DNA from 3 places in the Paenibacillus rhizoryzae genome. Region 1 is predicted to be linked to each of the others. Evidence: riboswitches for the same ligand, from Rfam matches in the RefSeq annotation. Region 1 holds a riboswitch; each other region holds the start of a gene.
What was found. Region 1 has a riboswitch for ZMP and ZTP ahead of AC6ESO_RS16645 (bifunctional 5,10-methylenetetrahydrofolate dehydrogenase/5,10-methenyltetrahydrofolate cyclohydrolase). Riboswitches for the same ligand answer to the same signal wherever they lie in the genome.
Positions count from the first base shown of each region.

Region 2: linked by a shared signal. The riboswitch ahead of AC6ESO_RS24345 (DJ-1/PfpI family protein) and the one ahead of AC6ESO_RS16645 (bifunctional 5,10-methylenetetrahydrofolate dehydrogenase/5,10-methenyltetrahydrofolate cyclohydrolase) in region 1 are both predicted to bind ZMP and ZTP.
Region 3: linked by a shared signal. The riboswitch ahead of AC6ESO_RS25000 (IMP cyclohydrolase) and the one ahead of AC6ESO_RS16645 (bifunctional 5,10-methylenetetrahydrofolate dehydrogenase/5,10-methenyltetrahydrofolate cyclohydrolase) in region 1 are both predicted to bind ZMP and ZTP.

Region 1 is NZ_JCAALT010000005.1:233,971-244,493, reverse strand. It holds gene AC6ESO_RS16660 (response regulator) at 1-505, shown strand, start outside; gene AC6ESO_RS16655 (sensor histidine kinase) at 502-2,025, shown strand; gene AC6ESO_RS16650 (cyclodeaminase/cyclohydrolase family protein) at 2,053-2,682, opposite strand; gene AC6ESO_RS16645 (bifunctional 5,10-methylenetetrahydrofolate dehydrogenase/5,10-methenyltetrahydrofolate cyclohydrolase) at 2,679-3,548, opposite strand; ZMP/ZTP riboswitch at 3,648-3,733, opposite strand; gene AC6ESO_RS16640 (glycerol-3-phosphate dehydrogenase/oxidase) at 3,870-5,768, shown strand; gene glpK (glycerol kinase GlpK) at 5,805-7,307, shown strand; gene AC6ESO_RS16630 (Ger(x)C family spore germination protein) at 7,513-8,577, opposite strand; gene AC6ESO_RS16625 (GerAB/ArcD/ProY family transporter) at 8,577-9,668, opposite strand; gene AC6ESO_RS16620 (spore germination protein) at 9,668-10,523, opposite strand, start outside.
Region 2 is NZ_JCAALT010000009.1:74,142-84,664, forward strand. It holds gene AC6ESO_RS24305 (DHA2 family efflux MFS transporter permease subunit) at 1-521, shown strand, start outside; gene AC6ESO_RS24310 (DUF975 family protein) at 578-1,189, opposite strand; gene AC6ESO_RS24315 (DUF2306 domain-containing protein) at 1,268-1,900, opposite strand; gene AC6ESO_RS24320 (DUF2705 family protein) at 2,041-3,249, opposite strand; gene AC6ESO_RS24325 (ABC transporter ATP-binding protein) at 3,246-4,172, opposite strand; gene AC6ESO_RS24330 (DUF975 family protein) at 4,391-4,993, opposite strand; gene AC6ESO_RS24335 (TetR/AcrR family transcriptional regulator) at 5,234-5,812, opposite strand; gene AC6ESO_RS24340 (SDR family NAD(P)-dependent oxidoreductase) at 5,905-6,669, opposite strand; gene AC6ESO_RS24345 (DJ-1/PfpI family protein) at 6,980-7,579, opposite strand; ZMP/ZTP riboswitch at 7,628-7,707, opposite strand; gene AC6ESO_RS24350 (DUF2306 domain-containing protein) at 7,795-8,448, opposite strand; gene AC6ESO_RS24355 (GNAT family N-acetyltransferase) at 8,474-9,064, opposite strand; gene AC6ESO_RS24360 (branched-chain amino acid aminotransferase) at 9,138-10,229, opposite strand; gene AC6ESO_RS24365 (LysR substrate-binding domain-containing protein) at 10,367-10,523, shown strand, end outside.
Region 3 is NZ_JCAALT010000010.1:636-11,158, reverse strand. It holds gene AC6ESO_RS25040 (hypothetical protein) at 1-149, opposite strand, end outside; gene AC6ESO_RS25035 (SMP-30/gluconolactonase/LRE family protein) at 274-1,209, opposite strand; gene AC6ESO_RS25030 (SDR family NAD(P)-dependent oxidoreductase) at 1,225-1,992, opposite strand; gene AC6ESO_RS25025 (mandelate racemase/muconate lactonizing enzyme family protein) at 2,066-3,214, opposite strand; gene AC6ESO_RS25020 (GntR family transcriptional regulator) at 3,304-3,945, opposite strand; gene AC6ESO_RS25015 (GntR family transcriptional regulator) at 4,033-4,707, shown strand; gene AC6ESO_RS25010 (SRPBCC family protein) at 5,122-5,592, opposite strand; partial or broken gene AC6ESO_RS25005 (xanthine phosphoribosyltransferase) at 5,624-6,193, opposite strand; gene AC6ESO_RS25000 (IMP cyclohydrolase) at 6,287-6,991, opposite strand; ZMP/ZTP riboswitch at 7,049-7,125, opposite strand; gene AC6ESO_RS24995 (alpha-L-rhamnosidase-related protein) at 7,188-9,359, opposite strand; tRNA gene AC6ESO_RS24990 (tRNA-Pro) at 9,882-9,958, opposite strand; tRNA gene AC6ESO_RS24985 (tRNA-Arg) at 9,973-10,049, opposite strand; tRNA gene AC6ESO_RS24980 (tRNA-Gly) at 10,056-10,130, opposite strand; tRNA gene AC6ESO_RS24975 (tRNA-Leu) at 10,140-10,222, opposite strand; tRNA gene AC6ESO_RS24970 (tRNA-Lys) at 10,252-10,327, opposite strand; tRNA gene AC6ESO_RS24965 (tRNA-Thr) at 10,337-10,412, opposite strand; tRNA gene AC6ESO_RS24960 (tRNA-Asp) at 10,442-10,518, opposite strand.

The DNA of each region.
Region 1 (10,523 bases):
CGGCTACGAGATATGCCGCCGCATACGCGAGCGTTCCGATACGCCGGTTATCGTATTGACGGCATTGAGCGAGGAGAAGGATCAGCTGCGCGCGTTCGAGGAGGAAGCGGATGATTACGTGACGAAGCCGTTCTCTTTTCACGTGTTGATGAAGCGGGTAGAAGCGGTTCTTCGGCGTACGCGCAGCGGGCTGTCCGGAGAGCAGCTGTTCGATGGCAGGCTGCGTCTGGATGCCGATGCTTACAAAATCTACGTTGATGGCAAGCTCATTGATACGACGACGAAGGAATTCGATATCCTGCATACGCTCGTACATAACGCCGGACGGATTATGACACGTGACATGCTGCTGGACAAAGTATGGGGCTACGACTACTACGGCGATTCCCGTATCGTGGATGCTCATATTAAGAATATCCGCAAGAAGCTGGGGATCTCCGTCATTCGTACGGTAAAAGGGGTCGGCTACTCGCTGGAATCTGAGCTGGCGTTGGTGGAAGGATGATCCGGCGCAAGGGAATACGGTTTAAGATCTTCATGGTTACGGCGGCGCTGCTTGTCGTATCGGCTTTGCTCATCTATTTGACCCTCTACTTCATGCTGCCGGGTTATTACAAGAACATCAAGCAATCCCGGCTTGAGAATGGAGTCAGCGAGCTGGTTAAGACGATCGATGGGAAAAGTGCCGAAACGGCAATTCCATTGATGGCTGAATTTGGACAGAGCCATAATGCAGCGATCATGATTCGCGATAAGGATGGGCAGGGCTATTATATCCCTCCGAATTTTCGCGGGATGAACAGCTGGCTGTCCAGGAATGCCAACTACCTGAATATGCGTAAGCAGATTGAAGCAGGCCGGGTGACGGATAGCCGAGACTTTAAAGGGCCTATCGGCGGCAATGACGGCAAGGGTCCGGTGCATATTCTTAGCGTAGAGAAATCCATTCGGTTCGCCGAGAGCAATGATACGTACACGCTTTATGTAGACGCTCCGCTGCAGCCGATCGGGGAAGCAGCGGAAGTCATCTTGTTGTTCTTGCCTTATATGCTGATCCCGATTCTATTGATAGCGGTCTGCGGTGCGCTCATCTATTCGCGATTAATCGCGCGCCCGCTTCTATCGCTTAATCAAGTGGCAAGACGGCTAGCCAAGCTGGATTTCTCCGTAACGAAGCCTGCGCTGAACACGAAGGACGAGCTTGGCGAGCTGTCGTTTAGTCTCAGCAAATTGGCGGTCAATTTACAGCTGACGATGGGTGAGCTGCAGGATGCGAATGCGCAGCTTAAGAGCGATATCGAGCAGGAACGTGAGCAGGAAGCGAAGCGGCGGGAGTTCGTGGCGACGATTTCCCATGAGCTCAAGACACCGATTACGGCGGTCAGCGGTCAGTTGGAAGCGATGATCGCCAATGTAGGCTCTTATCGCGACCGGGACAGATATTTGCGCCAATCGTATACGATCATGCAGGATATGGATAAGCTTGTGCATGAAATCTTGGAGCTGTCGAAGCTGGAGAGCCGGGATTTCCGACCGCTGATGCGCAAGGTGGATCTGACGGAATTGGTGCGGGAATCGATGAACAATATGAGCTATTTAGCAGATGTCAAACATATGAAACTGGAGGTCGAGCTTCCAGAGGAAGCGATGATCACGGCCGATGAACGGCTCATGTCGAAGGCGGTAGCGAACATCATTACGAATGCCGTTCAATATTCCGGGGATGCAGAGCGGGTTGTTATTCGGTTATCGGAGGAAGAGCCTGCCGCCAATGAGCAGCGCAATCATCGTTCGTGGTATAGGCTGGAAGTGCTGAACACCGGCGTGCAGGTGGAGGAATCGAAGCTGCCTCGATTGTTCGAGCCGTTCTACCGGGCGGAGCAGTCGCGCAGCCGCTCAACCGGCGGCAGCGGACTTGGTCTCTATATCGTAAGTAAAGTGCTTGATGCTCACGGCGCGGAATACAGCATCGCCAATACGGCGGAAGGAGTTCGCTTCAGCGTAAGGGTGCAGAGAGCGGCGTGAAGCTATAAAGGGATAAGGAACCGGACATTAGATTCTGTCGCGAACGACAGCTAATGTCCGGTTTTTGAGTTGTTCGATTTCAGCGATGAGAGCGGTGCGCTTCGTCGCATAATGAGCTTTAATTCCCTCATCCTTCAGAGCGGCTAGATTGATCTCCACCGTTAAGAGCGCAGATTGCGCAGCAGCTCCTAGGAGCAAAGCGCCGATACCGAGGTCAGAGATGACATGCGCGTTCGTGCAGGAAGCGATGCTCAGCGTCGAATGCAGCGCCGCTCTGCATACCTCCATTAGCCGAAGCGGAGCTTCAATGGAGGCAATGGTCGCATTATGCAGTGCCTCTTGGCGAACAGCCTTCTCAGACTCATTCTGTTTGGGCAGCTTCAGTGCATGCATATAACCGTCAAAAGCCGAAATGTCATCGGCGAGCAATGATTCGCATGCGGTGGAAAGGCGCTGCATCTCGTTCAATGCAGCGTTAACTTGAAGCTGAGCATCGGCGTACTTCTCCCCTTGCGAGAGATGGGCCGCCATCGCGGTCATGGCCGTGCCGAGCGCTGCGGCAAGAGCGGCGGCACTTCCGCCGCCCGGTGTCGGGTCGGCACTAGCTGCCTTCTCTAAGAAACGACGAATAGAATCATCCCACGTAACAGTTGTCATCGTGGCCTCACATCTCCTTGCGACATTTGGATATCGATCGCTTTCATCAGATTGCGAAATAAGACCGCGGTCGTTAACGTACCGACTCCCCCCGGAACCGGCGAGACAGCCGCTGCCACATCGACTAGATCCGAAGCGGCATCTCCGGTGATCGAGCCATCTGCAAGCTCGTTAATGCCCGCGTCGATGACGGTTAAGCCGGAATGTACCAGTTCCTTCGTAATCGTATTCGGTTTGCCAACCGCTACGATGGCGATTTCCGCATGTTCCAGATGAGCGGACAGTTCAGGCGTCCTGGAATGGCATACGGTCACGGTAGCGTGCTCGCGCTGAAGGAGATGAAACAGCGGAAGTCCGACTGTATGTCCTCTGCCTACTAAAGTCACGTTACGTCCTTCTAATTTGTAGCCGTAATGCTTGAGTAACCCGATGCAGGCTTGCGGCGTTGCAGGGTACAGCCCTGTGTCATTGCCGGTGTATACCGCCAGTTTATTGGAGGGAGTGACGCCGTCGATATCTTTGGCAGGGGCTATGCAAGCTTCAATTGCAGGAGCCGATAGATGCGCGGGTAATGGCAGCTCAAGCATGATGCCATGAACGTCTTCATCCTCATTAAGCGCGGTGATGATGCGCTTCAATTCCTCTTCCGAGACATCATTCGCGAAAGCATGGAGCTGGAACGAGATGCCTAGCTTCTCGGCAATCTTTTGCTTGGAACGGGCATAGTAGGCGGAGGCAGGATCGCCCTCAACTAGTAGTGTCGCCAGAGACGGCTGCTTTCCATTCTCTTTCCATTCCTCTACGCGGGCCGTTATTTCCGAATACACAAGCTCCGCTGCTTCCTTCGCTTTCAGTACAATGGCCATAAGCGATCTTCTCCTTCACCTGCAATAATAGAAAGCACGATCAGAAACGAAAAAAAGCATTCGCAAGCAGGCTAGTCCTCAGACATAGCCAGCCGCAAATACTTCTCCCCAGGCGAACGGTAAATTTCGATCCGCATGCTCCCTCGTGGTTCATTCCACTGATTTCGCCAGTTGCATGCAGCGTTATTTTCCTAGAGTGTAGCATGTTGGGGGCGCTTTGAACAGGTCAGTTGGAATGAAATTCCTTATACGCTTATACTGTAAATAAAAGGCCAAAGGTTTGGGGAAAATGCTTCTTTTGCTAAAGGAGGAATGAACGGCATGGGCGAATCTTTCTCGGTGGAGCACCGGGCAGCGCGTCTAGAGCGAATGTCATCGGAGCTGCTCGATGTGCTCATCATCGGGGGCGGCATAACGGGGGCCGGCATTGCATGGGATGCGTCGCGGCGCGGTCTTCGGACAGGTCTTGTGGAAATGGGCGATTTTGCGCAAGGTACGAGCAGCCGCTCGACCAAGCTGGTGCATGGCGGTCTGAGATATTTGAAGCAAGGCGAGGTCAAATTGGTAGCCGAGGTTGGTCGCGAACGGGCGCTGCTGCACAAGCATGCGCCTCATGTCGTGACGCCGACGCCGATGCTGATGCCGGTCTACAAGGGCGGTACCTACGGATATCTGGCATCGGCCATTGGGTTATATATTTATGACAGGCTTGCAGGCGTCAAACGTGCGGAGCGGCGTAAAATGTATCGGCGCGAGCAAACGGAAGCCCTGGAGCCGCTGCTGAAGCGGGATGGCTTGCGGGGTTCGGGCTACTATTATGAGTATCGGACCGACGATGCGCGGCTGACGCTTGAGGTGATGAAGACGGCGCATCGGCATGGCGCGGAGATTGTGAATTATGCCAAAGTCGAAGAGATGCTGTATCGGGACGGCGTAGTGTGCGGCGCTCGGATTGCGGACGTACGCAGCGGCAAACGTTATGATGTCTATGCGCGGAAGATCGTGAATGCGGCAGGACCTTGGGTTGACCATGTGCGCAAGCTGGACGGCGAAGTGACGGGCAAAAGGCTCCTGCTTACAAAAGGCGTTCATTTGGTTGTGGATGGTGAGCGACTGCCGGTACAGCAGGCGGTTTATATCGATGTACCGGATGGGCGGATGATCTTCATCATCCCGCGGGACGGCAAAACCTATATCGGGACGACGGATACGTTCTATCACGGCGATCCCGGTTCAGTTGTCACCACGCGCGCGGACCGCGATTATTTGCTGCATGCGGCGAATGCCGCTTTCCCTACAGCGAAGCTTACGCAAGCGGATGTGGAGTCATGCTGGGCAGGAGTTCGGCCGCTCATTCACGAAGATGGAAAGAGCCCCTCGGAAATTTCCCGGAAGGATGAAATGTTCATTTCGGAGAAAGGGCTTATTACGATCGCAGGCGGCAAGCTGACAGGCTTCCGCAAAATGGCCGAGAAGGTCGTGGATCTCGTCGCAGATGAGATTAAGCGCGGCACCGGCCGCAAGTTTGGCCGCTGCACGACCGGAGACGAAATGCTCTCCGGCGGCGATTATGGCGGGTATCATTCGTTCGGCGAGCTGCAAAAGGAACTGCTGACCCAGGGCTTGAAGCTGGGTGTGCCGCAGGCGGATTTGAAGATCTGGATTGCGAGGTATGGCAGCAATACCTCGCATTTATTGGCGCGTTATGCCGCGCTTAGGGAAGCGGACAGCGGTGATTCCGGCGTTGCTGCGGGTGCCGCCGGCGGGGTGGCGACTGCGGGATTGCCGGGATCCGGAGCAGCCGGCGCTGGAGTAGGAGCCGGTTCAACGGCAAAAGGTCCATCTGCAAAAGCAGTGTCTGGACGTATTACTGTATCGGTTGGCACTGGTGGCGCGGGTTCAGGTGCAACTGCGAGTCAGGGTCAGGCTGCTTCCGCGCTTGGAGCTGCATCTGCTGCTTCTGGTTGGGAGCAGACCTTGCGGGCCGAGCTCGATTACGCGATTGAGGAAGAAATGGCCTGCAGCGCGGTCGATTTCTTGCTGCGGCGAACGAGCCTGATTTTATTTGACCGTAAACGGGCGGAAACGCTGGTACAGCCTGTCCTTCGTTTGATGGGACAGCGTTTCGGCTGGAATGATGCGCAGAGTAAGGCAGAATTGGCCCGCGTACAGGCGGAGCTTAAAGCAGTGACGGAATTTCCCGAAATGGTACAGGAATAGGTTGAAGGTTAAGGCTTGTAACGGGGAGCGAAGATAATGGAGCGCTATATATTAGCTTTGGACGAGGGGACGACCTCCTGCCGGGCGATCCTGTTCGATGAGCAAGGCCGTGCTGCGGGTTCGGCGCAGCATGAGTTTGCCTCCGTATTCCCCCAGGCTGGTTGGGTGGAACAGGATGCGAATGAGATTTGGCAGAAGCAGCTGCAAGTGATGCGCGATGCGGCAGCCGGCGTTGCTGTGGAGCAGATTCACGCGATCGGGATTACGAATCAGCGTGAAACGCTCGTGGTCTGGGACGCGCAAACCGGCGAGCCGCTTCATCCCGCAATTGTGTGGCAATGCCGCCGGACGAGCGCGCTGTGCGAAGCGCTGAAGGCCGATGGCTGGGAGGACGAGGTGCGCGCGCGAACCGGCTTGCTGCTCGATCCGTATTTCTCCGGCACGAAGCTGAAGTGGCTGCTCGATGCAGTGCCGGGACTTCGCGAGCAAGGGGAGCAGGGACGCGCGCTGGCGGGAACGATAGACAGCTGGCTGATCTGGAAGCTGACGGAGGGCGCCGTGCATGCTACGGATGTTTCCAACGCGTCGCGTACGATGCTGTATAACATTCATACGCTGGAATGGGATGCCGACATCTTGGCGAAGCTCGGCATTCCCGCTGCAATGCTGCCCGAGGTGAAGCCATCCAGCGGCATATTCGGGTATACGCGTTTGCTTGGCGATGCCGCTGGAAGAGGTGCGGCAGGCTCGCAAGCGGCGGGGATTCCGATCGCGGGCGTGGCGGGCGACCAGCAGGCGGCGCTGTTTGGGCAGGGCTGCTTCGATACCGGTATGGCGAAGAATACGTACGGGACGGGCTGCTTCCTGCTCAAGAACACCGGCGACGCGCCGGTAGCATCGGCCAAAGGACTGCTCACGACGATCGCGTGGCAGATCGATGGCCGGACTACCTACGCGCTCGAAGGCAGCGTGTTCACGGCGGGGTCCGTGATGCAGTGGCTGCGCGACGGGCTTGGTCTGATTGCGCATGCATCAGACAGCGAAGCGCTGGCCGCTTCGGTAGCGGATACGCTTGGCGTCTACTTCGTGCCGGCGTTTACCGGGCTAGGCACGCCGTATTGGAACGCGGATGCGCGCGGCATGATTACGGGCCTTACCCGCGGCGCAACTTCGGCTCATCTGGTGCGCGCGGCGCTGGAGTCGATCGCGTATCAGACGGCGGACGTGCTGAACACGATGACCGAGGAGTCCGGGCTGCCGCTGCGCGAGCTGCGAGTGGACGGCGGAGCGGTCGCGAACGGCCTGCTCATGCAGTTCCAAGCCGATCTGCTCGGCGTATCTGTGATTCGGCCGGTGCTGCTTGAAACGACTTCGCTTGGCGCTGCGTATTTGGCCGGTCTCGGCGTTGGGTTCTGGAGCGGTGTTGACGAGCTGCGCGGATTATGGGCGCTCGATCGTACCTTCGAGCCGGAGCTGGATGAAGCGTGGCGGGGCGAAGTGTACGGAGGCTGGAAGAAAGCCGTGGGCTACCAGCTGTAGGCTTGCCTCAGCTGCAGCTCGGTTGCTTCAGGCATCCCGCACAAGAAGGGCTGTCTCAAAAGTGTGCAAGGCGACTTTTGAGGTGGCCTTTTTAGTTTGGATAGTTGGGAAGTAGCATCAAGAGAGGTACCCATTTCAAAAAGAAAGACGGCGCAGAGATTAGCGCCGTCTTTCTTTTGTTCTTAAGCGAGCCGATTTAAAGCAGCTAATTTTCCTGGATGTCGCCCGTATTCGTAATGATACATGTCACTGTGATTTCCGGTATGAGCTGGGGGTAATACGTTTCGCGCCATAGCTTGAGCTTGGAGAAGGCCAACTTGTTCCGGAAATATTCGCCCGTCCCCAGCGGGTCCGATTTGCTGGCTTGCAGCTTCTTGAATAATTGCTTGTACCGTTTCTCCATTGCCTCCGATAATGCGCTTTCGATTTGCTGCTCAGTCATGTTGCCGTTGTTCTCAAGCAGATGCAGCGACAGCTTCAAGCGCATGTTCAGCACTGGCTTTCCGTCCCTCCAGGACGTGCGAAGACGGTTATCGCAATTGACGATGGATACGCTGGCTTGATGGGCGGTTTCGACTACGGAGCCTTGGAACAGCTCGTCGTATAAGTTCACCAGCAGCGATTGCTCCTGCGAAATTTCGCCCACCATTTTCTCCTTCGACATGATGGCCGAACCAACGAATTCCAGCATGGTCGATTTGCCCGAGTGCAGAATCGGAATCGTGACATCCTGCGTATCCGAGTGGATGGCGCCGAAGGTTTCCCAGAGATAGGCAAGATTGATTTCGGGGCTCCAGCCGGCGTTCTTATTGAAAAAATTCATTAAAGCGCTTCCGTCTGTCTGGATGGATTTGCCGGTATGATTGAGAAATTGCTCTATATTTTGCGAGGTGATGGCCACAAGCGCTTTCGTCGGCATATGCTGGCTTCGTATCATATAAGCCATTTCGTCCTTAATGCCGTCTATGGCGACTTTGCGGTCGAACAAAACCAGCTGCAGATGCATGAAGTCGATCCCGGCTTCGATGTTGGTATCGATTTCGGTCAGCGCCTTGCTGATTGTGTCGGCCTCTTCATAATGCACCTTGGAAATGAGCTTTCGGCCATACGGAAGCGGAACTTGAATAAAAACCCGATATTTCTTTGCCTCCCCGTAAGAGATGCCCATAACGATAGGAAGCATGCGATGGTTTACATCCTTGATGTCCCAGCAGGCGGTTAAGGAGAGCATGCAAAGGAGCAACAAAACAGCTGTACGTGCCCGGCGCATCATTCAGTCAAAACCCGCTTTCCCTCCCGAGCGGCAATAGATCTTCCCCGTAAGAAGACGGCGATCGGAATGACCGCGTAAATTAACAGGCGGAACCACGTATCCGCTGCAAAGACCCGGATGTAATCGTTCCAGCTTGGAATCATGAAACTGACCGAGAAGACAATGAGGCTAAGACAAATCCGGATGTAGGTCTCGCGCCAAGCCGGAATCATCTTGCGAATCAGGAGCGCGGAAGACCACAGAGAGAACGAGCTGAGCGTCATGACGAATGCAAGCAGCGCAACGGCGTAAAACAGCGAAATCCGGTTGAACACCGTCCAAGTAATATTAACGGAGTCGAAGCTGGTCATGAGCGGGAAATTCATAATCTTTGCTGCATTCAGGCCATAAATGACGATCGGAATATACAGGGCGACAACGTGCAGCAACGAAATTAAGACAAAGCTGATTAAGATCGGCCTTATCTTCACCTTGCATACGGGAGGCAGCATGCCTAGGAGCAGGAACGGACAGATCGAGAACAGCGTTATTAAAAAGGTGCTGTTGGCCAAAAAGTCCATACTTGGATTGATAAGCGGGTAAACACGCACAAATTTGGCATTTTGAAAGCATGCGAATATGGCGAATAACAGCACGGGAAAGTTGATTAACGTGAGTAGGGTACTAGCTCTCATAATGCCCTGCGGTCCGATGGAAGCCCCGAAGAACATAAGCAGGCAGAGCACGGCCAAGATGACGTGAAGCGGTGAGCTCGCGATAAAAACGATAATCATCAGTTCGGCAAAATAACGCAGCGCCAAAATCGGAATAAGCAAGATGAACCCTGCCAGTGGCACGATAAGTGCGGCGCTAATCCATTTGCCAAGGGGCAGAAACAGGTCGGCGTAATCTTTGTTCCCGGCTTTGCGGAACCCCAGCAGCAGAAGCAGAAGCAAAAACAGTTCGATCCCCATGCTCAAGCATACGGGTTCCCAATGGCCATATTCGGTCGTTTCCAGCATCGAACGCGTAAAGGCGGCAAACAGGATGCTGCAGTGGGCGGCAATAAAAAATATAGGAGCAGTCATAGTGGCGACCCATCGATGCATCAATTGCGACACTTCTTTCTTAGAGTCATTGTTCTCGCTTCTTTCGCGGAGAGAAAATCCATGAACGGAACGCCGAACCGCTGCAGACTGCACGCGTAGTAGCAGATGGCGATAAAGGCGACGAATAAGCCGAAGATCCCGAATACGCCCGAAAGGATAACGACGCCTGACCGCAGCATCCGCACGATCAGCGTATTCAAGTAATTCGGAAAAGCGAAATGAGCTGTCACCGAGGCTGCAAGCACGATGATGACGAGGTTGCTGACGAGCTTGGCGTCGACGATGGCCTGGCCGAGGATAATGCCGCCGATCAAGCAGTTCGTCGCTGCGATGGTTTTGGGCAGGCGCTGCGTCGCTTCGATGATGATTTCGCTGATTATTAGAAGCAGCAGCATCTCGAGAAACGTCGGCAGCGGTATGCCGATCCGGCTCTCGGCGATGGAAAGGGCGAGCTCGATCCGCAGCGTCTCGGGATTAACGGATACGAGAGCCACATACAGCCCCGGTATCAGCAGGGCGATCAGAATGCTGAGCAAGCGCAAGCCGCGCAGGAGCAGCATGATGGGTATAGGGAATTGCCTGTCCCATTCCAAGGCAATGAAATCGCTGAATATCAAGGGAAGCACGTACGCGGTCGGCTCGCCGTCGATCAGCAGAAGGACTCTGCCCTGCATCATGGACGCGACGGCTTGTCCGGGCAGCTCCGTTTTATGATAAGGAGATAACAAATGATAGCGGCTTTGGCCGAAGATGCGGATGAGGTCCTGTCCGTTGCGGACGTCTTGCTTCGAAGCCTTCTTCAAGGCGTTCTTGACGGTTTCGAGCAAATCCCGATCCACGTCCTCCGATAGATAC
Region 2 (10,523 bases), on a different contig from region 1:
ATAAAGTCGGCGCTCGCTGGCTGGCTGTAGTCGGTCTCATCATTACGACGATCACCACGTATGAATTCAGCCATTTGACGGCAGACTCCACTTATAATCATATGATGCTGATCTATACGCTGCGGATGTTCGGGATGTCGATGCTCATGATGCCGATCCAGACCGCCGGTATGAATCAGCTGCCGCGCCGTCTGAACGCACATGGTTCAGCCATGTCGCAGACGCTTCGTAACGTCTCCGGTGCACTCGGCACCGCGATTCTGGTCACGCTTATGACGAACAAGACAGCTTCTCACGCCAAGGAACTGATCATAGCGGGTAAAGTCGATACGACCGACCAGACCAAAATGGCGGAAATCACGCAAACCGCCATGATCTACGGTATTAACCACTCCTTCGTCGTTGCTACTTGGCTAACGGTGGCCGCGCTCGTACTGGCGTTCTTCATCCGCAAGGTGAAGCCGCATGAAGAGCCTGCACCCGCACGCACGGACTTCACTGATTTTGCTGATGTGGAATAATACAAAAGGCCGGGAATTCTCCGCTTACGGAGATCCCGGCCTTCTTTATTGCCCTATTAGGCGACGATATGGTCTTCTTGCCTGCCGAAACGCAGATCCTCATAGAAATGAGCCATCGATGTGCTGAAATACGGTCCTAACCAGAGGAAGCCAACACCAAGCGTTGGAATGCACAACAGAAACCAACCGAAGAAGGATAAGTAGAGCACAAACAATCTCCATTTGTTCCCCGCCATCATGGCCTTACTGCGGTTAATCGCTTCCGTAGGCGCCATGCCCGGATTATCGCGCAAAATATAATAGGACTGCGAGTAGCGGATCGCCGCGATGATACCCGGTACGATGAACAGCAGCGTCCAAAGCAAGGTAAAGATCGACATGACGACATAAAGCACAAGCGAATCTCTATACCGCTCAAATCCTCTAAGAACACCGGCAGCTTCAGGCACATTCCCCCGAGCATAATCCAAGTAGTGGTTATAGATTCCATACGTTAACGGAGCTTCCATTAGGATACTGATTATCCATCCAATATAATTAATTTTATTGGTGACCGTACTAACGATAATCGAAATAATCACGAACATTAAGAAATGCAGAACAGCCGGTTTCCAGTTCCCTGATAAGCTTTGTCTTGCTCTGGCACGAATTTGAGGACGAGTGAGCATGCGCGGAATTTCCCCCTGATATCCAATAGTGGCTTGCAATCCTATCTTACCTTGCCGAGCCGGGACTTCACAACCACTTTATTTCCATTGTTTGGCTACCATTACCCATTCAACAATAATCAGATCGATGATGATTGCCGTCCAAATATTCACACTCAATACCGCCTCAATCATCCCTTCCCTGCCCGCCGGTAGAGAAAACCCGTTCAGCACACCATAGGTTAGGAGCAAAATCGGAACCACCAAGCGCGCGCACACGGCCACCAATGTGACCCCGTAACTGCGAATCATCCATTTGCGATGCTCGTCAAACCTCCGAAGTACTGCCGTACGGTACCCTTTCCAGCTCGTAAACAGCCAGAGGAAGATCAGCATGAGGAAGGAAACCGCTACTGTAAAATTCTCTACATACAGAGTAACCACCAGCGATAAACTCCCGCTTAGAAAGACACAGCCGACGTACACACGTCCCAATAGACGGTGCACGCGAGGATACCGATTGCGTATACGTCCTACGAATTGAATCCATCCCGTCAGCAGGGCGATAAACGCAAAGGAGATATGCGCAACAAGCGCCGGATACTGAATGTTCACGGAGGAGACGGTTATACGGCTGCTATCCGGATCAAAGGTCAAATAAGGGAGCATGAACGGAATCATCACCCCAAGCGAAACAACAAGCACAATCCACCATAGCCTCTTCGTCCTCACAACTACCACGCCACCCACGTTTTCTTTTCATTGTACCTGTTCATTCTATGGAAACCGTAAAGGATTTCTAAAAAAAGACTAAAAACAAAAACCGGACGTCCTCCACTTGGAGTCCATCCGGCTCTGCCCTCACGTTGTTATTATTCGAGAACATCCCGCTTCGTAAAGATATAATGGCCGATGGCATACAATGCAACGGTCCATGCAAGAAGGGAAAGCAAGTTGCTATTGAGCGTGACCGGGAATCCATATTGCATCGACAGCGATCCCGACCATGCGTAAGGCAGTCCAAAGCATGAGGTGATAAAATACTGCATCCACTTGACCCCGCTAACAGCATGAACACCGATGGGGCCAATAATGGTGGCGGCCAATGCAATGCCCGTACTCACCGTTGCCGAGCGAACGAGCACGGAACAGAAGAATCCAAGCGTACACATCGCCACACTCGCCAGGATCGTCAATAACATCGCATAAATGCTGAACGCCATGGCGGAAACAATGGTTTGCGTCGACGGATCGGCGGCTACCGTATTTCTCATTTCGCCGCCCATCATCTGCGTGACTTCCATATAACGAACGCCTACCGAGACCGGTTGATCCATGCCTCCGGTTCCGAACATCGCGATCAGCAGCCCCGTCAAGACGGCAAACATAATCGTGATAACGACGATGGAGGCACTTACTGCAACCAAGTACTTTGCAAAAAGAATCTTCCCCCGTGAAGCCGGTCTAGTCAGCAGGAGCTTGATCGTGCCGCCGGTCTGTTCACCTGACACCATATCAGCAACAAGCAGCACGCACAGCAGCGGAAAGAACAGCTGACTTCCTACGTCGAGCTGGTCGCCGATTGCACTCCATGTCGTCATCCCAACCGGACCATTCATCGGAAGCTGATGCTCCAGCGTATATTCCAGCTCCCCTATCCTCAACTGAAGCTCACCCAGTTCGACCTTCTTGTCAGGCGTCAACAAAGTAATCTGTTTCTTCAGCGCGTCAATTGACTGCCCCGTTTCTTCAGCGTTAAATACCGTTCGGTCCGGCTGCGGCTTCTTCAGTTCCTCCAAGCCTGCCTTCAATGAGTCAATGCCTTCAGTAAGCCTAATCTTCTCCGCCTTCGATAAGTCCGAACCGGTGTCTAGCGCGATCTGCATCTGGTCCATCTGCTCTTGCATCAGATGTGCTTGTACCGCTGGATCGGCGTCATGCTTTATTTGCTCGGAGTTATCATAGGCTCCGGATACAAACAGTCCAACAAGTGCGATTGCGAAAATCAGGACGACAAGAAACCGTCTGCGCCGGATCAGCTTGATCCACTCATTCTGATAAATACGCCATAGCTCGGTCATACCTGCGTCCCTCCTGTCATGCTTAAGAAGATTTCTTCGAGTGTTTGTTGCGTTCGCTCGATGTTCAAGATCTGCACATCATGCTGAATCAGCGTACTTAGCAGCGAATTGAGTATCTCCACCCTGCCGTGAATGTCGATCGTATTCGTATGACTCCCCGCAAGCTCGAATTGCAGCTCCGCATGCGTGGCTTGAAGAAGCTCCAGCGCCTCATGCGGCTTATCGACTTCAATGGATAAGCGATGCTGCTCCGACATCTCCCGGAGCTCCGACAGCATCGCTGTTCGAATCCATTTGCCGTGATCAATAACGCCGACGCGGCTGCAGATCATCTCAAGCTCAGCTAGCAAATGGCTGGAGATGAGAATACTTGTGCCCTGCTTCACCAATTCAAGGAGGAGCTCCCTGAACTCGCGGATCCCGCTCGGGTCCAGACCGTTCGTCGGCTCATCGAGAATGAGCAGCGCGGGGCTATGGAGCAGTGCCTGAGCAAGACCGAGACGCTGTCTCATGCCAAGCGAGTAACGGCGGACTTTATCATGGATGCGATCCTCCAGGCCGACCAGACGGATGGTCTCGGACAGTTTCTTCTCATCGATCTCCCCTGACAGCCTGGCGAATTGACGCAAATTCTCGTAGCCGGTTAGATAGGGATAGAGCTCGGGATTCTCCACGATCGTACCGATCCGTTCCATCGCTTGTCTGCGATCCCTCGCAATATCATAGCCGCTTAATGTGACTGTGCCGCTGGTCGGCTTGGCTAGACCGACGAGCATCCGAATCGTTGTCGTTTTACCTGCCCCGTTCGGGCCGAGCAGGCCGAATATTTCGCCTTTACGCACATCGAAGGAAATACCGTCTACCAGGGTCTTTCCGCCGATCTGCTTCGTTAATCCTTGTACCGATAGCACCACATCGGACATCGTTCCAACCTCCAATGAAAAATGGGTTCATTATCGCCGCGCAGGTGATGCAGCCCTCTTAGCGTAACGGAAAATCCCCCCATATTCTATAGCCTGTAGGCCAGAGTCTTCCTAGACCGCAGACTAGGATGAAGGAAGCAACCTTCAACCTACACAAAAAGGCCGAGAACCTCCACTTACGCGGAGTTCCCGGCCTTCCTTCACCTATTATGTTCACTTCATGCCGTACGCCCTTGCGAACCTGCAAGATCCTCATAGAAATGGCCCGCCGCCGTGCTGACGTATGGTCCTAGCCAAAGGTATCCGATACCGAGCGTCGGGATGCACAGTATCGCCCATCCGATGAAGGACAGGTAGAGCGTGAACAAGCGCCACTTGTGCCCCGCCATCATCGCCTTGCTGCGGTCGATTGCTTCAAGAGGCGCTATGCCCGGATTATCCCGCAATATGTAATAGGATTGCGAGTACCGGAGTGCCGCGATAATACCCGGAACAATCAGCAGGAGCGCCCACAGCATCGTAAAGATGGCCATGACAACGTAAACCACGAGCGACTCCTTGTACCGCTGGAATCCGCGAAAAACTTCCGTCGCCTCCGGCACTTTCCCCCGGGCGAAATCCAAATAATGATTGTAAATCCCATAAGCCAGAGGAGCGCTAAGCAGAATATTGATGATCCACCCGATGAAACTTATTTTGTTCGTGACAGCACTTATGAGGCCTGAAACCACCATGTACAACAAGAAGTGCAGAACAGCTGCCTTCCAGTTGCCCGATAAGCTTTGCCTTGCTTGAGCGCGAATCTCAGAACGACTAAGCATGTATCAGTTTCCCCCCAGACTAGTATCGTTTGGCTTCAAACTATACTACGTAGGAGAACCCGGATTTAGTCCGGCACATTGAAATTCACCACAGTCTTGCCTTTTACGACTACATGTACGTCCCTGCCGCTAATTGGCCTTGCGAGCCAATGTGCGGGTATGGAGGTTCAGTTTATGAAGAACAATCTGGATAAAAAAACCGCAATCCCCTTATGCAGAAAGGGATTGCGGCTTTTCATTTTATTGGTACAAGATACCCTTAGCCATATCGGCTATACGATAAAGCTTGTCTTTGTTCGTTAGTGATCGCGTTAGCACTCGCAAGCCCAGTAAATTGTTGTGCAGGCTTTCGGCGAGCTCCTCCGCGCTGCGCTTCGAGGTAAAATCGCCGTTCTTCTGTCCCCTGCTGATAACATCTGCAAGCAATTGCTCCCAATAAGCGAAGCTCTCGCTCACTTTGGCTCTTGCTTCGGGATCGCTCGAGGCGAGCTCCACCGCCATGTTCACCATCATGCAGCCCGCAGGATTATCCTCGCTTGTGCCTTGGATCGTGTAATCGAATATGAAATCGATCGCCTGTCCGGGCGTAGAGTTCGGAATGAGCGAACCAAGCCGATTGTTGGTCAGCGTTTTATACCGATCAAAGGCCCTAAGATATAGCATATGTTTATCGCCGAACGTATCATACAGACTCCTGCGGTGAATGCCCATACGCTCGACAAGATCATTAATTGACGTTTTCTCGTAGCCCTGCTCCCAGAACAGCTTCATTGCCTTCAGCAGCACGACATCTTCTTCGAATTCTTTAGCTCTAGCCATAAGCATGCCCCTTTCCAGTCGATTTTACCATATTGAGAACAATCGGTAAAGAATCCCCTGACAAGGCGTCCAATACTCCGCCACTCTTAGGCTTAACGATATACCGGTGCACCGAACGGGGATGAACCGCCGCCTCCGTCAACACTGATTTCGGCACCTTGCACGTACGAAGCATCATCCGAAGCCAGGAACAACGCAACGTTGGCGATTTCTTCCGGTTCACCCAAACGGTTTAGCGGAACCGATCGTGTCAGTTGGGATTCCATTTGCGCCAGCCCTTCCGGCTGCCCCCAGATCGGTGTGCGAGTAGGGCCGGGAACGACTGTATTTACGCGAATGCCGCGCGGCGACAATTCGGAAACAAACACTTTCGCCATGCTCGTAACGGCCGCTTTGCTCGCTGCATAGGCCGCCCATCCCGGGCTTCCGGCATTAGCAAGTACCGAGCCGTTCAGGATTACCGAAGCGCCTTCCTTCAAATAAGGCAATGCAGCTTGCACGGTGAAGAAGACGCCTGTCACGTTCACGTTCAAGACTTCCTGGAATGCGGCCAGCTCCGTACCGCCGAGCGGAGTATGACCGCCAATGCCGGCATTGGCGAATACGACGTCCAGTCGGCCAAATATCGCAACTGCCGCAGCCGTTGCCTTCTCCAAACTTTGCGGATCGGTTGTTTCTGCTTGAATACCGTAGCTAACCGCCGTGCCAAGCTCCTCCACTGCTTTGTCCAGAGTAGCTTGATTGCGACCCGTGATGACAACTTTAGCACCTTCCGCTACAAACAATTTCGCAGTTGCAAAGCCGATCCCGCTGTTACCGCCTGTGATGAATGCTACTTTACCGTCTAATTTACCCATTTCATATCGCTCCCTTGTCATCTGTTTATTATGCTGCATTTATTGAGAATGTTCATTCTCAAAAGAGTAAAAAAATAAAATTGCTGCAAACTATGCTTGGCCGCCGACTTGACTGCAGAACTAAATGAGAACGATCGTTCTACTATTACGAATAAAAAAGGAATGCATCCTCACTACACAATTGCTTCCCGCTTGCTTACGAGCTGATCATACCATATTGGGAACGATCAGTAAAGAATAAATTTAGAGCTGGCTCAATGCTGTGGACCAGCTCCGTTTATTCATGAACGAAACCTCATGATGTCGGTCATTATACCCTTACCCAGTCATATTCCATCAATTTGGCCGCCCGGAGTGCCCGCTCCTCGCCAAGCAGCTTACCGATCACATATAATGACGCATCGATTCCGGCCGAAACCCCAGCGGATAAAATAATCTTTCCATTGTCTACATAACGCGTTTCTTCATGAACCTCAGCAGATTCCGGAGCAATTGCCCGCAGCTCATGCATCGCAAGGCGGTTCGTAGCCAGCTTCAGGCCCTCTGCCAGCTGTGCTTTCACTACCAGAAGAGCGCCTGTGCACACGGACAGCAGCAGTTCAGCCTCACTGGCAGTCTTGTTGATCCAATCCGTCATGACCGCATTGTGCATTTCGGTTCTGGTGCCCGGTCCTCCGGGAATGACGAGAATGTCCGGCTTCGGACAATTCTGAAAGCTGTAAGCCGGGTTAATGCTCAGATTGCCCAGCGCATGAACCGGACCGTCGTGTTCTGCAACAGTGAACACATTGAGATCCTGACCATAGTTACTGCCAGATAAGAATGCCTCGAACGGCCCTGCGAAATCCAACACTTCCACCCGATCAAAGATCAGAATCGCTACATTTCTTGCCTGCCGCACCTGCTCCATCTCATCATCTCCCATGAAATAATAAAAAGTACTCAGTCCACTGACCAAGCACTTCGCCCAGGCGTACGGCATATGAAATATGTGCTCCCCCGTGGTAATCCACGTTTACGCCAGTCACACACATCGAATACTAGCTTTATTTTAGTTGGAATATTCCGATAATACAATCGTTAAGTAACGCCTTCTCCGCTAGAGAGTCAGTAGTTCCTCCCACTTTATTGCAGTGTCGGCCTTCCCTTGCCCCGTGGTCCATAAACCACTCGAATGACAAACTCGGCTGCAAGCAGCAGGAAGAGGATCGCCCCATAAACGCCAATGGTGTAGCTGTGCGTATACGATAAGCCGAATCCTTGGTGAACCACATAGGTAATCGCGTGAATACACAGATTCGTGTAACAGAATGCGTAGCTCCTCACCATCCAATTACGATGGGCGATGCGCTGTTTCCTTCTTATTTTCGCAATCGCAATTACCGTCATGGCCGTCCACAGAATGCTCAGGAGGTTTAGCGGAACGCTGTTCAGCTTGCCGCCGGTTGCATAAGGAGCCATGTAGCCGGAAGTGAGCACAACGACAAGGAGCGCGCCAAAATATACATAGCCAATCGCTCTGTGCGCCCGCCTATAATGGTTCTGTACCACCGTTATGAAATTAACCGCTCCCGCCACCATCGCGATGCACGCACACGCCACATGAACATACATGACATTTAGCCAAACCGGCTTGTTTAGCGGATGCTTCAGGTTGATTTTATGGCTGAGAAAATGCGCTGCCTGCGGATCGACAAAGAAATTCATGCTGATCACATAAACAATAAAGCTTATCGCGATTGCCACCATGCACCGATAAAGGATTTTTGATTTCTGCATAACTAGGTTGTACCTCGCTTCAACATTAAAACTCTACGCCCCGGACCTTCGCATAGATCACCGTATCCTGCAAACGTCCTTCCGCATCGAGCTTATCGTTGCGCAGTATCCCCTCCTTCATGAAGGCCAGCCGTTCGGCAACGCGGGCACTTCGCAGGTTCCTTGCATCAACGCGAATCTCGATTCGGTTCGCCTGCAGGACATCAATGGCGAATTGCGTAATTCCCTCGACAGCCTCTGTCACATATCCTTGCCCACTGAACGCCGTATGGACCCAATAGCCGATCTCGAACTTCCGCGACTCCCAATTAATGCGATGAAGACCGCTGCTGCCAATGAACCGTCCCGTCTCCTTGCAGATCAGATACAGCCTAAGGTCGGAGCGCTCCAAATAATGAATCCTGCCTTGCTTCGATATAATCTCCGATTCTTCGACTGTAGGACGCTGTTGCGCCCACGGCATCCAAGGCCGCAGCTCCTCGAAGCTTTCAAGGATGGATTCATTTACCATTTCCCCATCGTCCCAAAGCGGTGCGCGTATAAGCAGCCGCTTCGTCTCAAAGCTCTCCGGGATCGACAGCAGAATCGGATTAACGGAACTTGAACTTAGACTCATAGGTTTCCCCCCTATAAAAAATGGTGAGGCTGCAGCATACACACATTCTGCCTACAGCCCCACCACTGTTGTATTAACCTTCGCTAACTTCTACTTTCTTCACCCAACCGAAAGGATCTGCAACGGCCCCGGTTTGGATACCCGTTAGCGTGTCATAGATCGACTTCGATAGCTGCCCTGTCACGCCTTCGCTGATTAGGAGCTTCTCTCCGTTCCAGTTCATTTCCCCGATAGGCGAGATGACAGCAGCTGTTCCGGTTCCGAAAGCTTCTTCCAGTGTACCGTTACGGCCTGCTTCATAAAGCTCCTCAATAGAAAGCACTCTCTCTTCAACAGGAATGCCCCAATGCTTAAGGAGTAGAATAACCGAGTTGCGTGTAATACCTGCAAGGATACTGCCGTTCAGCGCAGGCGTAACAACCGTGCCGTTAATCTTGAAGAACACATTCATGCTGCCGACTTCTTCAATATATTTATGCTGCGTGCCATCGAGCCATAGAACCTGCGTGTAGCCTTCTTCCTTAGCAGCTTGCTGCGACTTCAAGGCCGCCGCATAGTTGCCGGCTGTCTTGGCTTCACCTACGCCGCCTACAACTGCACGAACATAATGAGATTCCACGTGGATTTTGACCGGATTGATCCCTTCCGGATAGTAGGCACCGACAGGCGACATGATAATGATGAATTGGTAATTCTCGGATGGAGATACACCAAGCGTCGCTTGCGTAGCAATGACGAATGGACGAATATACAGCGATGTACCCGGAACATCCGGAATCCAGTCTTGATCGACTGCGATTAGTTGCTCAAGCGCTGCAATCGCCACATCAATATCGAGCTCAGGTACACTCATGCGATCGTTGGAACGGTTCATACGGGCAAAATTATCACGAGGACGGAATAATTGAATACCGCCGTCTTCGGTCTTGTAGGCTTTCAAGCCTTCGAAGATCGTTTGTCCATAATGGAACACCTTCGCGGCCGGATCAAGTACGATCGGCTGGTACGGTGTGATACGCGGGTTATGCCACTCTTGCTCGACGCTATAATCCATCACAAACATGTGATCGGTAAAATAAATGCCGAAACCAAGCTGATCCTGCGCTGGCTTCGTCTTCTTGCTCTGACTGCGTTCAATCGAAATGGCGTTATTGGCTGTTGTCATGGGTTATTCACTACTCCCTTGCATTCATAATTGGTGATTGCATACTACCACTCGTTGAGGTATATATAAAATATCTATTCTGTTCACTATCCATACCTTTAAGGTATGGAAGGGGAATTAATGTTGGGGATGCTTACATGGACTTTCGACAGTTAAAATACTTCTTGGCCATTGCGCATGAGAAGCAGATTACACGAGCAGCAAAGCTGCTTCATATGGAACAGCCGCCCCTTAGCCGGCAGCTGATGCTCATGGAAGAAGAGCTTGGCGCCCAGCTGTTCGAGCGGAGCCGAA
Region 3 (10,523 bases), on a different contig from region 1:
TGCTTGTCCATGCCATTGATGAATACGGTGATCATTTCCGGAGTTTGGGTTACAGGCGCGTAGGCCTTATTATCGACTGCCGATGCTGTTGAGATGCAAGCTACCAATCCGATGATCGTTAGCGCGATGCCTAGTGCATGTCGGTTCATAATTGCCATCTCCTCGCTCGCAAGCGTTAGCGAGACTTGCCTTTTGAGTAAGGCTTGCCTCTATCTCTACTATACCCGATTTGGGTAAAATTGATAGATTCCGCAAGCTCGAAATTGCTAAAGTTTACGTAAATGTTTTGTCGCTTCGGAAAGCATGCGTAGGCGTGCCGACTACTCCCGGTTTGCAAGTGAAGATTCCGCCTGCATGCGGCTGATCCCCATTCGTATCTGACGTGAGACCGATACTCGCCGTCGTGATATAGAGGGTATCCAGGTTGTCGCCGCCGAAGATGCAAGAGCTTGCTTTTGCCACCGGAACGTAGATCGAATCCAGCTTTTGTCCGGTCTGCGGGTTCCATCTCGACACCTGCCAGCCGTCCCAATGCGCGATCCACAGCATGCCTTCGCTATCAATCGTCATCCCATCCGGGAACCCTTCCTCCGGCATAAAATCAATGACCAGCCGTGGATTACTGATCGTCCCTGTCAACACATCATAGTCGAATCCTGTTACCGTCTGCTTCATGGAATCGATATAGTACAGCTGCGTCTCATCGAGACTCCAAGCGATGCCGTTGGACACGCCAACGTCATCCGCCATTTTGCGGCAGCTTAAATCGTTATCCAGCACGTAGAAGGATCCCGTGACGTCCACTTCGGCATCCTGCATCGTTCCAGCCCAATATCGGCCGGCGGAATCACATTTTCCATCGTTAAATCGGTTCTCGGGCAAATGCGCCTCCGGGTCTGCGATCGGGGTCAGCTTGCCTGTTCCGCAGTGGTAATGCTCGAATCCGTCCCGCGTAGTCAGAATGACGGCATCGCCATCCGAAGCATCGCAAACGACAGCGCCAACGGGCTTGCCGATCGTGAACTGCTCATTGCGGCCCGTAGCCGGATCGAAGCGGCTAAATGAACCGCCCGTTATATCCACCCAATAGAGCTTCCGTTGCTCCGCGTTCCAGCTTGGCCCTTCCGCGAGTATGGCTTGGGCGTCAAGCGCCAGCTCCGCCTTGCGCAAGTGCTGCTGCTCTCGCAGCTGAGCATTAGATTGCTGCATCACTCGTTCATCCTCCTACAAATCAATAGTCATCCCGCCATCTGCCACTAACACGGCCCCCGTCATAAACGAGTTGTCCGCGCTTGCCGCGAACATGACGACCGATGCGATCTCATCCGCTGTTCCGACACGGCCCATCGGCTGTGCTTCGTTCCACTGCTTCATCGTCTCCTCGCGCGGCGTATCGAGGTTCTTAATGCTGCTCTCCAGCATCGGTGTATGTACGGCCCCGGGCAGCACCGTGTTCACCCGAATATTTTGCTTGGCAAAATCCAGTGCAATCGCCCGAGTCAACGACACGATGCCGCCTTTGGAAGCCGCGTAAGCGGAATAACCATCCAGTGTAGCCAGCGCATGAACAGAGCTGACGTTCACGATGGCACCGCCTCCGTTGCGGACCATAGCGGGAAGCACCTCACGGCAAAATAAAAAGACCGATGTCAAATTATTCGTGATGACTTCATTCCAACCCTGCAAGCTCATCTCCGTAATGCGAATTTGTGGGCATACCGCGGCATTGTTCACCATGACATCGATCCGGCCGTACTTCGCAAGCGTATCCTCCACGACTCGCTTCACATCCGACTCCGATGACACATCAGCCTGCATCGCCGTAGCGATTAATCCCGCTTCCGTAATCTCCTCTGCAACCGTCTCGCCTTTGGAAGCCGTGCGGTTCACTACGACAACCGCCGCCCCCTCCTTTGCAAAACGGTGACAGACAGCTCTGCCAATCCCGCTTCCTCCACCTGTAACGATGACCACTTTCCCGTTCCAGCTCATACGCTGCCCCCATATTCAGACTAACGCTATTATCGAAAGAGACGTCCTTGGTATGGACGCCTCTCTTCTGCTCTTACTTAACGGTTTCGCGCTTCTCCCAGCCTTGTTTGAAGAGCGGTAGCCAATTGCCGACTTGATAGGGATGCTTATCGATTTCTTCAAGATTCAGCTCCACGCCGAGACCCGGCCCTTCCGGAGGCAATAGATAGCCATTCTGTACTTTCAAAGGCGGGAGCAGCACCTGCTCTTCCCACGGCTCATTAAATTCATCGAAAATTTCATGGATAAGGAAATTCGGCGTCGCCATGTTCAAATGGCTGCATACAACCGAGCATACCGGACCCTGCGCACTGTGCGGCGCCGTCACGCCATTATGGGCATGCACCATGCCGCAAATTTGCTTCGATGCCGAAATGCCCAGATACTGAGGCTCCAGCTGAATAATGTGCACCGCATCATGGCGGAGGAGCTCCGCGAATTGCTCGCGCGAGTAGTAGTCCTCTCCGCAGGCAACCGGTATCGGGCTGCGGCGCGCCACTTCAACCATGCTCGAGATGAGCTGCGGTGGAACAGGCGCTTCGAACCAAGTCGGCTCATACTTCAGCATCGCATCTGCGAATTGCAATGCCGTACTCACGCTGAAGCGGTTATGGCCTTCGATGAGAATGTCGACGTCCTTGCCGACGGCTTCCCGAACGGCCGCGATATTCTCGATCGCGGCTGAGAAATCCTGCCGGCTGACTGTCCGCCAAGCAGCGCCGAACGGATCGAACTTCAAGGCAGTGTAGCCTTTATCGACTACGATCTTCGCTTTCTCGAAGAAGTTCTCAGGCGTATTTGGCCCACGGTACCAGCCGTTTGCATAACAGCGAAGCTTATCGTGACAGCTGCCGCCTAGGAGCTTGTAGAGGGGCTGATTCGTCACCTTGCCCATGATGTCCCAGCAAGCGGTTTCAATTGCAGCCAGTGCGGAGCCTTGAATCTGTCCGCCATCGGAGTAAACGTCGCGGAACAGCTTCAAACTGATCGTTTCCACATCGAACGGGTCGCGTCCGATTACGAGATGCTTCAGTTCATGAATAGCAGCCTCGACGGTTTTGGCAAAACCATTCAGTGTCCCTTCGCCAAGCCCCGTGACGCCTTCATCCGTATCCACTAACACGAAGAGCCAGTTCTTCCACGGGTTGCCGAGAATATAGGTGCGAATGTTTGTTATTTTCATTGCCGCTATGCCTCCCAATTGATTGTCGTTAATTGAGCCCAGCGTAGCACAGCCGTTTGGGAGGCGACAAGATGTCTAACTTGTATACATCAAAGCATGATCTTCTTCACATATTCGATATGCCGCTGCGTTAGCTGTACAGTCAGCTCAGGGTCGGTGCCTGCCAGTGCATGACGAATCTGCCAATGCTCGTCGATGCTGCCCGCAAGACGCTTCTTATTGCGGTTGAAGGTCGTCCGCACGACGAGCAGAAACTTATCCTGAATGCGCGACATCACCTCGGTATATTCCTCATTATCGAGCCCTGCGATAATCAGCGCATGGAATTGGCGGTCCAGCTCCACATATCGCATGATATCTTCTTCAGCTATCGCATCGGCCTGTTGCGCCAAATTGTCATCCAGACCGGCGAAGAACGCTGCATCCATCTTCCCCGTCAGCCGTCGAACGGCATAGGTTTCGAGCGATAAACGCAGCTCGTAGATCTCCAAAATCTTCTTAAGCGATACCTCTTGTACGATGACCCCTTGCTTTGGGGACAGCTTTACGAGCCCCATCATCTCCAGGCGATCGAGCGCGGAGCGAATCGGCGTTTTGCTCATACCGAGCAGTTCGCTGAGCAGCTTCTCGGGCAAAAACATCCCGCCTTGCCACTCTCCGCTCACAATCCGATTCTTAATCGCTTCGAAAGCCTGATCACGCAGCGTCACCGCGGTCTGCTGCTTCTCCAACGGCCTTCCCTCCTTCGCTTCCTCTCTCTTATGTTATACTACTTTTTAGTAGCTTTCGGATGAAAAATAATAGGAGGGATCCTCCGCATGCCCCGCCAATCGCTGCGCGATGAAGCCTATCACGTCATCTATGAACAAATTATAGGCGGTGAGCTGCCCAAAGGAATCGTCACCTCCGAGGTACAGCTCAGCCGTCAGCTCGATATGAGCCGCACGCCCATCCGCGCCGCGTTGCAGCAGCTCGAGAATGAAGGCTTCCTGCGGATCATTCCCAAGCACGGCGTGCTGGTCCTCGATTCATCTGCCCAGCGGGTCGGCGATCTCCTGGAACTGCTGACCGCGCTGCTATTGTATGCCTTCACGAGCGTGCGCAACCGCGACGAATCCGCGCTCGGCGAGATGTCCCGGCAGCTAGTGGAAGAGCTGGAAACGCTGCTCGCTGCTGACGATGCGTCGTCACTTTATGCTGTCGGCGATGAACCCGCTCATGTTGTCAGCGACACGCTTGCATTATGCCAATTTGAATATGACTTCGTGAGCCGCGTCATCGCGCTCAGTCATAACCAGGAAATGCAGCAAACGCTGGCGAACAGCGCATCCCGCTTATTCTGGGCCGGCAACAAGAAACGGTGGATCGCCCCATACCGTCATGAGATGGGGGACACGCTTCACTTGCTGCTGAGACGATTGACCTCCGATACCGACAGCTTCATCGAAGCGATGAATCGTTATTTGCAGATGCTGAAGAAGACCTGGATCTAGTCAGTAGAAATAACTAGAAGCACGCTTCCACCAATCGCTCTCCGTCATTGCGTTCACTCTCTAACGAATCCCGGAGGTCTTATTTGGATCTCTGAACGGGGTTTGAATTTCTAACGAATCCTACAGGCACTATTCCATGTCCAAATGCTGATTTCGACTCCATTTCTCCATAATAAGACCCGTACGATTCGTAAGATCTGATTATCGGCATAATTCATGCAAATAAGGCCCATACGATTCGTTAGCACATCGCCACAGTAACAATCTTCCCCTAGCTGTCTCGAACATAACATACCTCTGATCCCAACCCATACAAAAATAGCTGCACCGGGCGCTATCCCCCAGTACAGCCATTTCACATTCCAATATCTCATGTCACTGTTTACTCATCATTCATCATTCATCACTTGCAACTCACTTCGCAGTCAGCGTACCCAGCAAAGCCTCCAGCCGGTCGAAGTTCTGCTCATTCCCATCCACCACATAGTCCTTCACATGGTCGAATTCAGCCGCCGTGTTAAATTGCATATGGAACGACAGCTTCGTACGCCCGCCATCCACTTCCTCGAATGAAGCGTTCACCTGAAAATGCGGTCCCGTAACATGCTCGAGCACGATTTGCTCCGGCGCCTTGATCGCCTGGAACACATTTTTATTCTTATAGTTGGTGCCATCAGGGCCGTGCATGACGAACTCCCAAACACCGCCTTCCCGAAACTCAAACGTGCTGAACGTGTTCGTAAATCCATTTGGTCCCCACCACTGCGCCAAGAGATCCGGATTCGCCCAGGCCTGAAATACAATATCGCGCGGCGCGTTCATCACGCGCCAATTCAGCACATCTTTCTCGCCAATAATTGGATTCGGGTTCGATTCTTTGTTCATCCTGTTATCCATTCCTCCATTTTACCTGCCATTAAACAAACTCCACCTTGCCGCCCTCCAGCGAAGCAATGCGAGCAAGCGACTCCACGCGGAATCCCTTTTCCAGAAGCTTCCCTCTTCCGGATTGAAACGACTTCTCGATCACGATCCCCATGCCGGCTACCTCTGCCCCGGCTTGCTGAACGATTCGCGCCATACCAAGCGCAGCTTCCCCATGAGCGAGAAAATCATCAATAATCAGCACGCGATCATTCGGTGCGAGGAACTTTCTCGATATCGTGACTTCGCTCTCCTCTTGTTTCGTAAATGAGTATACCTTCTCCGTGTACAGGTCATCCCGAAGCGTCAGCGATTTGCGTTTACGTCCGAACACCATCGGCACGCCAAGCTGAAGTGCGGTCAGCACTGCCGGTGCAATGCCCGAAGACTCGATTGTCATGATCTTCGTTACACCGCTCTCGCGAAACAGCTCGGCAAAAGCTTTTCCGATCGCAAGCATCAGCTATGCATCCACTTGATGATTCAGAAACGTATCTACCTTTAACACGCCGCCATCCAGCACGATGCCTTCTTGCCTTATTTTCTGCTTAAGAAGCTCCACAGCACTCATACACCCCTTGTTCCCATTTCCGCTTTAACCAGCAATCTAATGCTTCAGTATTCCCCGATTAACCGACCTAATCCTGCCAGCCCCTCACACATGCTTATTTCTAAAAGCGTAATTAATCGTTTGATCCTCCACGCTAATCGATTTAACCAGCAGCGAAATTCGGTTATCCGGGTTGATTCCCTCCCAATAGAAATCGGCGGTTTCTTCAATGGAATCGAATAACGGCACTTCGAACGGATCGCCTTTAAACGGCTTCAATACGCCATCCCGTTCCGATTCGTAGGTATGTATGCAGTGTCCCGTCCCCTGCTTAAACCGGCTGAAATGATACCGACTACGCAAGCAAACCGAAGGGTCGTTGTCATACGTTTTGAGAATCGACAATTCATACTGCTTCACATCCGCATAGATAACGGCAGAGATCCTCGGTGTAAAATGCGGCGCATCCGGCTCGAACTCTCGGTTCATCAACGCTTGCTCGAAAGTCTGCCGAAGCTGTAAGCCCTCATAGATGGTATCCGTCTGGTCACCGTTAGAGACAATGTGCGCATCCTCCCAGTGGCGGATCGGATAATAAATAATAAGCGAAGGATCTTCCATCAACGCCGGATCGAATGCCTTATTCCTGACATACATGCCATCCTGCTCAAAAACCCGATTGCGGCTGTTCACGCTGCGCCCCATAATCCAATACACCTGCACGTAATGCGACCCGGAAGGTGTCATGCCTGCAATCAAGGTTCTCCCCGGATAAGGCTTCTCAAACAACTCCTGTTGATAGGACTTCACTCACACTCGCTCCTCTCCGAATACAAAAAGAGGCAAGGAGAACTCGTAAGCTCCCCCTACCTCTGCCCAGGCGTACGGCTCGTATCTATATGCTCCCTCATGGTTGCCCATGTACGCCAGTTACATACAGACTGCTAAATTACTCTCACAATACCGAATTAAGCCCTATAAATCAACTATTATTCTGCAAGCTTGTTCATACGACCTTATGCTCGCTCAATTCCACGACCTGAACGCCGGGAGGTGCAATGACACTCGTACACACCTTGCCGCTATCGTCCACATACCACTTCACATGGAGATCACCAAACGGAGTGTTGACCGTACCGCTGCAAGCGCGAATGCCGCCGACCGGATTTGGCGAGACCATCACTGTTTTGTAACCAGGCTCAAGCGACTGAACACCGAGAACAACTTCGCCTATCCATTTCACAGGCGTGCTGGACCAGGCATGGCATAAGCTCATCCGATAGGAGCCGTAAGCTGTATACGTGGTGAGAGCATCGTGAAAATCGCGCCCTCCATTTCCTTCCCCGTGCGAGTAAGCTTCCCAGAAGGTCGTCGCCCCGTGATCGAGCATTCCGCCCCATACGATCGAGATCACCTCATACGCTCGCTCATGTTTCCCAAACCGGGAATAACACTCTGCCAGTTGGAACGCCGACAACGGCGTGATCGGATCCATCAACTCATATTCGTCCAAGAAGGCTACGGCTGCATCAGCACTCACATAACCGCTTGCAATACCGAGCACTTTAACTGCCAGAGCGTAAGGCTCTTTCATAAAATCCTCGGAGCTCAGTGCCCGCATCGGCCAATCGAGCAGCGGCGCCAGCTCCAGCTCAGGTAATTCGGCTGCCAATTTCACCAAGTCGGCATGCGTCAATGCATAGATTGCTTGCAGCGCAATAACCTTCTCCTCGTTGGTCAGCGGTACCCATTCAATCAGAATGCCGTCTTGGATGAGGAGCCCTTCACCTGGCCTCGTATTCTCAAGCACCCATTTCATATGGCGGTGCATCGGCTCCTTCAGCTCCAGCACAAATTCCTTATCGCCCGTCTGAAAATAATACTCCGTTACCGTCTTCATCCACCACAGCGTATATTCACAAATACTGTTCATCCAATGCCCGCTCGGCGTACCTTCTCCCAGCTCACGCACCGCGCGGCGGATAACCTTCGTATCGTCCCATAAGAAGTAACAGGATTTTGCCGCCAGATAGAAATCAAAGGTCCAGTTCAGCCGATCCCGCTTAATCCCGTCCCACAGCCCAATTTGATGACATATCCGGCTCGTATGCGCGGAAACCTCAAAGATTTGATTTAGCTCCTCATTATCGCTTTGCAGTTTCCCAGCTTGGCGCAGCGCTACGTGCACCGTCTGGAACCTCAGCTTCAGTTCAAAAGACTGCTCTGGTTCGCCCAGTACATACAACTGTATATAACGACAGCCCTGTGGAAGCGTACAGACCGTTTCTCCCGGAGGAACAACGAGCCATTCCGTAATACAACCGTCGTAATGCGCAAGCTCCATGGTCGATTCAGCACCATTCCATAACAGCTTCACCGGCTCGTCACCTGAGTTGGAGACGATAAATCGGCAGTTATGCTCCGCTAGCAGATCGACAGTCACTCTTGAAGCTGTGCTCAGGTCCATCTCCATTTGCAGCTGTCTCATCGCTTTCCACTCATTCTGCTTCCGCAGATGGTAAAACAGCTCTAACTGCTCCTGCTCCGGTTTGACCACGGATCCATCCTGTCCATGTGCGCCGCTGAGACTGACTTTACCGTCGCCCGATACCGCTGCCTCTATCGCGAACAGGTCCTGCACGATGACATTATCCAGATCGTAGGCCGTAATATCTCCGAAACCGCCTGCTACGAAAGCTGCCGGGCTGTTCTCTAAATCTCCGAATGGCTCTTCGCCTAATAAGCATATTTGCGCAGCAGCCGAATCATCCGCCTGCCAGCTCTCCGCCTCCGTTGTAAGCCACAATCCCTCTCCCTGCAGAAACGCGATCGCACCAACCCTGCGATTCCACAGATAGTAGTTCACTTCTACCAAAGGGATGAACGCCGTACAATCCATTTCAATCCTAAGCTCATGCTCCCCTGGGGGCAATACATCCGGAAAACCAACAACTTTCATAAAAGCGCCTGCATTCCCGGCACGTTCAGCAATCTCTGCGACTACTTGCCCATCAAGCACAACGCGCGCTCCACCCGTAAACGATGCGTGTAAGGAGACTTGGCGAACTTCTGACTCTACCGTAAATGTACGAGTCAGCACACAGCTTGGCCGCTGCTCACGTTCCTGATGCCAAATCCAAACCGGCAGTTTTACTTCAGATTTTATTGTCGTCTCCATCGTATAGTTCCTCTCTTTGCTTACGTTTTAACTACTCTGGATACTTCATGCCATTCACGATGTAGAAACATGCCCTGCTTCGGGCGCTTCACACGCGATCCCGTCATTTCTTTATAAACTGTACACCTTTTATTGGAAACTGCCATAAAGCCATCATTCTAGATGAAAATAGTTAATCTCATAAAACGTTTTACTTGGCATCCACAACCACAATTCACTACCTCAGTGTGAGTAAGTAATAGTTGTAAGCACTTACAGGTTATTGTACTGACATCTTACCACCGCGGAAGTAAATTCTTCAACATTAAAACAAACGGCATTTTTTTAACCATGAAACCCTTGATATCACTGGTTTTTCTCGCATTTACGCTATAAAAATAATTGAAAATTAAGCGGGCCGGTAAGCATAAAAACGTTTTTATACGGCATTAATTAAATACGCCATCGCCTGCCTAATCAAACACATGCCATAACGCACAAAAAAAAGCCCCCTGCTTTCGCAAGGAGCGTTCATTTAAAAGATGGTCGGGATGACACGATTTGAACATGCGACCCCCTGGTCCCAAACCAGGTGCTCTACCAAGCTGAGCTACATCCCGTAATGAAGTGAAAATGGCGTGCCCTGAGAGATTCGAACTCCCGACCTTTTGATTCGTAGTCAAATGCTCTATCCAGCTGAGCTAAGGGCACTAATAATGGAGCGGAAGACGGGAATCGAACCCGCGACCCTCGCCTTGGCAAGGCGATGCTCTACCGCTGAGCCACTTCCGCAAATAAATATGGTGCGCGTAGAGGGACTTGAACCCCCACGGTCGCCCGCCAGATCCTAAGTCTGGTGCGTCTGCCAATTCCGCCATACGCGCATGAGTGAGAATCATTTTCCATAAGAAAATGGTGAGTCATGTAGGATTCGAACCTACGACACCCTGATTAAAAGTCAGGTGCTCTACCAACTGAGCTAATGACTCGAGTAAAGATGGTGCCGGCGATAGGAGTCGAACCCACGACCTACTGATTACAAGTCAGTTGCTCTACCAACTGAGCTACACCGGCAAATGTTAAAGATTAAGCTTTGGTAATAATGGCGGAGCCGACGGGATTCGAACCCGCGGTCTCCTGCGTGACAGGCAGGCATGTTGGGCCACTACACCACGGCTCCGCAGT